Regions from separate parts of the Lactococcus sp. DD01 genome, predicted to be linked through region 1. Evidence: predicted binding sites of a transcription regulator. Region 1 holds the regulator's gene; the other holds the start of a gene.
What was found. The regulator CtsR, encoded in region 1, represses protease genes until heat stress. The targets are predictions, from matches to a motif close to TTGGTCAAAAAAGGTCAAANA.
Positions count from the first base shown of each region.

Region 2: a site for CtsR is predicted at 2,508-2,528, ahead of clpB (ATP-dependent chaperone ClpB). Genes of this name have one in related genera too.

Region 1 covers NZ_KQ968939.1:1,177,283-1,181,501, reverse strand. The annotation lists gene mltG (endolytic transglycosylase MltG) at 1-1,363, shown strand, start outside; gene greA (transcription elongation factor GreA) at 1,388-1,861, shown strand; gene LACDD01_RS05680 (CtsR family transcriptional regulator) at 1,981-2,433, shown strand; gene LACDD01_RS05675 (ATP-dependent Clp protease ATP-binding subunit) at 2,423-4,219, shown strand, end outside.
Region 2 covers NZ_KQ968939.1:548,602-552,820, reverse strand. The annotation lists gene LACDD01_RS02715 (MFS transporter) at 1-560, shown strand, start outside; gene LACDD01_RS02710 (HdeD family acid-resistance protein) at 609-1,139, opposite strand; gene LACDD01_RS02705 (Rrf2 family transcriptional regulator) at 1,285-1,725, shown strand; gene LACDD01_RS02700 (SDR family oxidoreductase) at 1,814-2,443, shown strand; gene clpB (ATP-dependent chaperone ClpB) at 2,602-4,219, shown strand, end outside.

The DNA of each region.
Region 1 (4,219 bases):
CGAGCAAATGCTCCAAGCGAGCCAAGGACAAAGTTATTCACGACTTAGACGCAAGACAAAAGAGTCTGATAAAGAAGTTGTTGATGAATATGAGCGACCTGAAGCACAAGCAAGTGATGCTGCAGAGTCTCTTGCCGAAGAGACGACTCACAGACAAAGAAGTCGTCGTGCAGCAGTAAAATCGGATGCGGAAGCTGAAGAAATGCAGCCCAAGTCGAAAGCGAAAAAATCGAAGAAGAAAGTTTCTTCTGGAAAGATTATTGCTGTTATCGTAGCTGTTTTAATTTTGGCTGCGGCAGGGACTGGTTTTTACGGTTATAATTTCATCAAAGAAGGTGTACAACCGCTCAATACTGCAAATACAACCAAACGCGCCATTAACATTCCAGCGGGAGCAAGCAGTAAACAAATCGGAGATATCTTACAACGAGAAGGTATTATCAAAAATGGTATGGTTTTCCAATACTATACTAAATTTAAAAATTTCAGTGGCTTTAAGAGTGGCTACTACAACTTGGCGCCTAGCATGAGCTTGTCAGATATTGCAAGTCTTTTGGAGCAAGGAGGAACCGAACATCCTGTGGAACCAACTCTGGGCAAAATTTTGATTCCTGAAGGTTATACATTGGAACAAATTGCTCAAGCTGTTACAGTGAATTCTGCGGATAAAGATGAAAAAACACCTTTTACTAAAGATGAGTTTATGAAGACTGTACAGGATCAGGCGTTCATCGAAAAAATGAAAGAGAAGTTTCCAAAACTTCTTGCAAGCTTACCAAGTAAAGACAGTGGTGTGAAGTATCAACTTGAAGGTTACCTCTTCCCAGCAACTTATGAGTATACGAAAAAGACAACTGTTGAAAGCTTAATTGAGACCATGCTTTCAACAACTAATACACAGCTGGAACCCTTGTATGAACAAATACAAGCGAACGGACTTACGGTCAATGAAACCTTGAGTTTGGCTGCCATTGTCGAAAAAGAAGCGAATAGCGATGATGATCGCCGTAACGTTGCACAGGTCTTCTTTAACCGTAAGGATTTAGGGATGACGATGGATTCTAATACAGGAATCTTTTATGCTGAAGGTAAGCTAGGTAAGGATACTTCGCTTGATCAGCAAGCTGCAATTAATACACAATTAGACTCACCTTTCAATACTTATTTGTATCCAGGTTTTGGTCCTGGACCAATCGTGAGTCCAAGCTTGTCGTCAATCAAAGCAGTGCTTAACCCGACTGCGAATGATTATCTTTATTTTGTAGCAGACGTTGAAGGTAAGATTTACTTTGCGCAAACACTTGAAGAACAAAACATCAATGTTCAAAAGTATGTCAATGATGCGATTGCGTCGGGTAATTAATTAGAAATTTAAAAAGGATAAAAAATGGTAGAAAAAACTTTCCCCATGACCAAAGAAGGTCTGGAAAAATTAGAACAAGAATTAGATAACCTTAAATTGGTTAAACGCCCTGAAGTTATTGAACGCATCAAAATTGCACGTAGCTACGGTGACCTTTCAGAAAACTCAGAATACGAAGCAGCAAAAGATGAACAAGCCTTTATCGAAGGTCGTATCTCAACTGTGGAAACAATGATTCGTTATGCTGAAATCGTAGACAATGCTAATATTGACAAAAATGAAGTTGCTCTTGGTAAATCAGTTGTTTTCCAAGAAGTTGGAGATGACGAAGAAGAAGAGTACGAAATCGTCGGTACTGCTGAAGCTGATCCATTTTCAGGCAAAATTTCAAATGAATCTCCAATCGCTCAAGCCTTGATTGGCCGTAAAGTTGGCGATGTTGTGAAAATTCCGTTGCCTATGGGTGAAATCGAAGTTAAGATTGTTGATGTAAAATAAAATAAAAAAATCTGCTTTTAGCGGATTTTTTTATTTTAGAGACGTTTCAGCCACTATTTTTGGTAAAAAATTAAAATTTTCGATATAATAGTCAATAAAGGTCAAAGATTGGAGGTTCTATGTCTGCCCAAAATACTTCAGATATTATCGAAGCTTATTTGCGAAAACTGCTAGAAGAGGCACGTGAGATTGAGATTAAACGTGCAGATTTAGCCAGTCAATTTGACGTGGTTCCTTCGCAAATTAACTATGTGATTAAAACCCGTTTCACCCCATCTAAAGGCTTTGATGTTGAGTCAAAGCGTGGTGGTGGCGGCTATATCAAAATATTCAAATACCATTATTCGGCAAAGCATGAATTCTTGCTTGATTTAGCACAGAAGTTGCCTGCCAACTTGACCGAAAGTATGGCACAAGATGTCTTGCAACTTTTATTTGATGAAAACATTTTGACTGAACGAGAAGGAAATCTTCTCCTTTTGCTTTTAGCTGATAGTGATATTTCTAACAGTTGTCGAGCACAAATGATGATAAAAATACTACAGAGATTGGATCGTGATGATGAAATTTAATGAAATGGACTTTACACCACAAGTCGTAAAAGTGCTTGAGAAGTCTGTCGACTATGCGCACAAGTTTAACTACGCATGGGTTGAAAGCTCGCACCTATTGGCTGCCTTGGCTGAGGTCCCGGCTTCATTGGCATTTACGCTACTTAATTCAGAAAAGATTGATTTGGAAGAAATGTTAATCGACATCGAAGATTTTTCAAGTCAAGTGAAGACAAAAAAATCAGAAATAAAGCTTAGTCCAAGAGTGGAAACGATTATTGAGCAAGCACGAGCACTGGCTCAAAATAATGATAAAAACCGCATCGGGACCGAGCATCTCTTATATATGCTGTTGGCAAATGAAGCCAGCTTTGCAGGACAACTTTTACGTGAGCAAGACATCAATATCGTTAACCTCCGCAAAAAGCTAGAGCAAAAAGCATATCTACGCGTGCCAGAACGCCGTAAAGCGGTGACACCAGCTTCGAAAAGAAACCTGTCGGGGAAAGTGTCCGAAACAACGACAACGCCTACTTTAGACACGGTATCAACAGATTTGACAAAAGCAGCCCGTGAAGGAAAGCTTGATCCCATGATTGGAAGAGAGCGTGAAGTTGAACGTCTTATCCACATTTTGAGCCGTCGAACAAAAAATAATCCTGTTCTTGTTGGTGAGCCAGGTGTTGGTAAGTCAGCGATTATTGAAGGCTTTGCGACACGTGTGGCTGCAGGAAATGTTCCTGTAGGTTTACGTGGTAGCCGCATTATGGCTTTAAATATGGCGATGGTCGTAGCGGGGACAAAATTCCGTGGTGAATTTGAAGATCGTTTGACGGCTATTGTTGATGAAGTGACACACGATAAAGATGTTATCGTCTTTATCGATGAACTGCATACAATCATTGGGGCTGGTGGCGGCATGGACTCGGTCAACGATGCCTCAAACATTTTAAAACCAGCATTAGCACGGGGCGAGTTCCAACTCATCGGTGCTACCACTTATCAAGAATATCAAAAATATATTGAAAAAGATGAAGCCCTAGAACGCCGTTTTGCCCGTGTCAATGTCGAAGAACCCTCAGAAGAGGAAACGGTTGCGATTTTACAAGGCTTGAAAGAAAAATTTGAGGCTTACCATACAGTCAAATTTGAAGAAGGGGCTTTGGAGCGTGCTGTCAGCTTGAGTAATCGCTATATGCCTAGTCGTCGTCTGCCAGACAAAGCTATTGATCTTCTTGATGAAGCAGCAGCCAAAGTTAAAATCACGAGTAAAACAAATTACACTAAGTTAGACGAGTTAAAAGCAGAATTAAAAGCGGAAGAGCTGAGATTACAAAAAGCAGTTGTTGCTCTTGATATTGTTGAAGCGCAAGGGGTTGAAAAAGATATTGAAAAACTAACGCACAAGATTGATAATTTTACAGTATCGGAAAATGATAATCCTTTGGTTGAGGAAAGCGATGTTTATGCTGTCGTTTCTAACCTTACAGGAATCCCGCTCCAACAGATGACGAAAACAGAAAGTGAACGTCTGATTAACTTAGAAAAAGAGTTACATAAACGTGTGGTTGGACAGGAAGAAGCGATTTCTGCTGTTTCTCGTGCTATTAGACGTGCACGTTCAGGTATTGCCGATACGAGACGTCCTTTGGGCTCATTTATGTTCCTTGGTCCGACAGGAGTTGGGAAGACAGAGCTTGCTAAGGCTTTAGCGGAAAGTGTCTTTGGCAGTGAAGAAAATATGATTCGTGTAGACATGAGTGAATTTATGGAAAAATTCTCGACATCGCGTCTTATCGGAGCACCT
Region 2 (4,219 bases), 630 kb from region 1:
AAAATCCAATGTTCACATCGCTTTTTGTCGTTATTTTAATTTCTTCGTTTGGTCTGCAAGCCTTCGAATCAATTTATAGCATCATGGCGACAATCAATTTTGGCTTTACTACAAGTGAAATTGCTTTAGTAATTACAGTAAGTGGTATTATCGCCCTTTTCTTCCAACTCTTCCTGTTCGACTGGATTGTTGGAAAGATTGGTGAAATGCATTTGATTCATTTGACCTTCTTTGCAAGTGCGCTCTTTATTGCTATTATTGCTTTCACAGGTAATCGCATCACTGTTGCTATTTCTACATTTGTTGTCTTCCTCGCCTTTGATTTATTTAGACCGGCAGTAACAACTTACTTGTCAAAACACGCAGGAGACCAACAAGGAGCAATCAATGGATTGAATTCAACCTTTACAAGTTTTGGTAATATTTTAGGTCCATTGGCTGCAGGAGTAATGTTTGATATCAATCATTTCTTCCCTTACTATATCTCTGCGATTATCTTGTTTGGTACCGGTGTATTGTCAATGCTTATGAACCGTAAATCGAAAAAAATGAAAAATTAAAAAAGAGTTCTTTACGAAGAACCCTTTTTTATTTGGCACTCGCAAAGATTACCAAGTAAAGTAACGAATCAATTTGAAAATTCCTAAGATAAGAACAACAACACCGAGAAGTGTCCAAAGTGCCATTGCACCCCATAAGGGTGTGAGCAAGAGCATGAAGCCCGCAACGACACTGAGAAGTCCTGAAAGAATTGTCCAAGGTTTAGATGGAGAATATGGAACAAACCCAAAGGAAACAAAGCCTTCAGTAATCCATGTGAATCCAACTAAAATACCAATGATGATAAACAAGGTAGCTGTTGCAGCTGCCAAGTTAATTAAAGAGAAAATCCCCGCAACCAAGTAAACCGTACCTAAAAGAAGATGTCCAAAGCGTGACCACGGATTTTCATTCATCAAGGCAAAGATAGAAACAAGATAAGAAACCCCAATTAAAATGAAGGAAATCCCAATCAAAACTGTTCCAACTTGTGCTGTACGTCCAGGCCAAAACAAAATGAGTAATCCAATAAGTGTGGAAATAAGACCATTAATTCCGACGTTGTTACGTAATTTTTTCGAAAAGTTTTCAGAAAACATATTTATACCCCTTTCTTTTCTGATAATTTAATTATAACTTATTTTGAAGAGAAGTGCCCATAATATATTTGCCTAGTTATTATAATTGACATTCTGAAAAAGGACATTTATACTTAAGGTAAAATGAGAGTCGAAGGAGAAAAAAATGCAAATATCAAGTCGCTTTACGATTGCACTTCATATTTTTGCCTGTATCCATACCTTTGAGGGAGAACATAAGATTACCAGTGATTTTTTGGCTACAAGTATTAATGTAAATCCCGTGATTATTCGAAGAGTATTACAGCAACTGAAAGCTAACGAATTAGTGCATGTTGTACGCGGGAGTGGTGGAGCTGCAATCGCTAAACCAATTGAAGACATTAGTTTATTCGATATTTATAGTGCGGTTGAAGTCATTAATAAAAATGGCTTATTCCATTTTCACGAACATCCCAGCCCTGACTGTTCTGTCGGGAAAAATATCCATCAGGTACTGGATGATAAACTTGATTTAATTCAAAAAGCGATGGAAGACCAAATGAAGGCGATGAGTTTACAAGAAGTAATTACTGATATTGATCATTATGTGGCGATAAATCCTTAAGAAACCAAATCGTTGACATTTAATAAAAGCTTATGTAGAATTAGTTGTAACAAAAAATATTACAACGAAAAAGACATGGAGGTCTAATATGAAATTAGCAGTAGTAGCAGCAAATGGTAAAGCCGGTCGTCTTATTGTACAAGAAGCAGTAGACAGAGGCTTGGATGTAACAGCAATTGTTCGAGGCGAAAACAAAACAGTAGCTCCATCTTCTATCCAGAAAGATTTGTTTGATTTAACTAAAGAAGACATCAAGGATTTTGATGTTATTATCGATGCTTTTGGAACATGGGCAGAAGATAGCTTGGAGCAACATACTACTTCAATCCAACATCTTGCTGATCTTGTTGAAGGTACGGACAAGCGCTTGTTGATTGTTGGTGGTGCCGGAAGTCTTTATCTTAATCCAGAACATGATTTGGCACTTTATCAATCAGAAGGTTTCCCAGATGCTTTCAAACCATTGGCAACAGCTATGTCTGATTCATTAACTGCGTTGAGAAAACGTCAGGATGTGAAATGGACTTATGTAAGCCCTGCTGCAGACTTCCAAGCAGATGGTGAAAAAACTGGAGACTATGTTGTTGCGGGAGAAGAGTTTACGGTTAATGACAAAGGCGAAAGTGTGATTAGTTATGCAGACTATGCGAAAGCGATGATTAATATTGCACTGGAAGGAAATTATGTCGGACAACGTATCAGCGTTTTTCAAAAATAGTAAAATAAGAGGGGTTTTCTCAAGAAAACCCCTCTTATTTTTATATGTAAATTTATGAGCAAATAGTTTGACCTTTACTGACCAAAAGAGTATAATTAAGAGGTAGTAAGAAAAATGAGAAAAATACTACATTACTATGAAATGAATCGAGGTGCATTATGGACATCGAAAAAATGACAACAAGTATGCAAAAATCGCTTTATGAAGCGCAACAAATTGCGCAGACTCGCCATCATCAAGCGATTGAAATTCCACATTTATGGCGAATATTTGTACAACCGAACAGTTTTGCCTTTAATTTTTACAAAGATTCAGAAATTGACATTGAAGAATTTACAAAAGTTATTGAAAAAGAAATAGATAAAATTTCTTCTGTTGAGGGAAGCAATATTACCTATGGTCAAAATATTAGCGCAGATCTCTTTAATCTGTTCAATGCAGCAGATAAGATTGCCAAAGATATGGGTGATGAATATCTCTCAACTGAAATTGTACTCTTGGCCCTTTTTGAGTTAAAGAAAAATCCTTTAACAGAATATCTGGTTAGCCATGGAATGAATAAAGAAAAAACGAAATTAGCAATTGAAAACCTACGAGGAGGTGATAAAGTGACAAACCAAAATGCTGAAGATACATATAAAGCACTTGAAAAATACGGCGTCGACCTTGTTGCTCAAGTGAAATCAGGAAAACAAGATCCTGTAATTGGACGTGATGAAGAAATTCGTGATATTATTCGTGTCTTATCACGTAAAACAAAAAATAATCCGGTTCTAATTGGTGAACCTGGTGTAGGTAAAACAGCCATTGTTGAAGGACTTGCGCAACGTATTGTCCGTAAAGATGTACCTGAAAATCTAAAAGATAAAACAGTATTCTCTTTGGATATGGGGGCACTTATTGCAGGTGCTAAATACCGTGGTGAGTTTGAAGAACGTCTGAAAGCAGTACTGAATGAAGTTAAAAAGTCTGACGGACAAATTATTCTCTTTATTGATGAGTTACACACAATCGTCGGTGCTGGTAAGACTGAAGGTTCAATGGATGCTGGTAATCTTTTGAAACCGATGCTTGCACGTGGTGAATTGCATTTAATTGGTGCAACAACTTTGGACGAGTACCGTAAATATATGGAAACAGACAAAGCTTTGGAACGTCGTTTCCAAAAAGTTCTAGTTACTGAACCAACAGTTGAAGATACTATTTCCATTCTGCGTGGTTTGAAAGAACGTTTTGAAATTCACCACGGTGTAACAATCCACGATAACGCATTGGTTGCAGCAGCAACACTTTCTGATCGTTATATTACAGACCGTTTCTTGCCAGATAAAGCGATTGACTTAGTCGATGAAGCCAGCGCAACAATTCGTGTTGAAATGAATTCTCTGCCAACAGAACTCGACCAAGCAAACCGCCGCTTGATGCAGTTGGAAATTGAAGAAGCAGCGCTCAAAAAAGAACGTGATGATGCTTCGAAGAAACGTTTAAATATCATTCGTGAAGAAATTGCAGAACTCCGTGAAGAAAACAATCAACTTAAAGCCCAATGGGAAGCTGAAAAGAAAGAAGTGGGCAATATTTCTGATAAACGGAATGAACTGGAACGTGCACGCCATGAATTAGAAGAAGCACAAAATGAAGGTGACTTTGAAAAAGCAGCGGCCTTACGTTACGGTAAAATTCCAGAAATTGAACAATCACTGAAAGATCTTGAAAGCAAAGCAAAATCAGATGATCTCAGTCTTGTTCAAGAATCTGTCACTGAAGAACAAATTG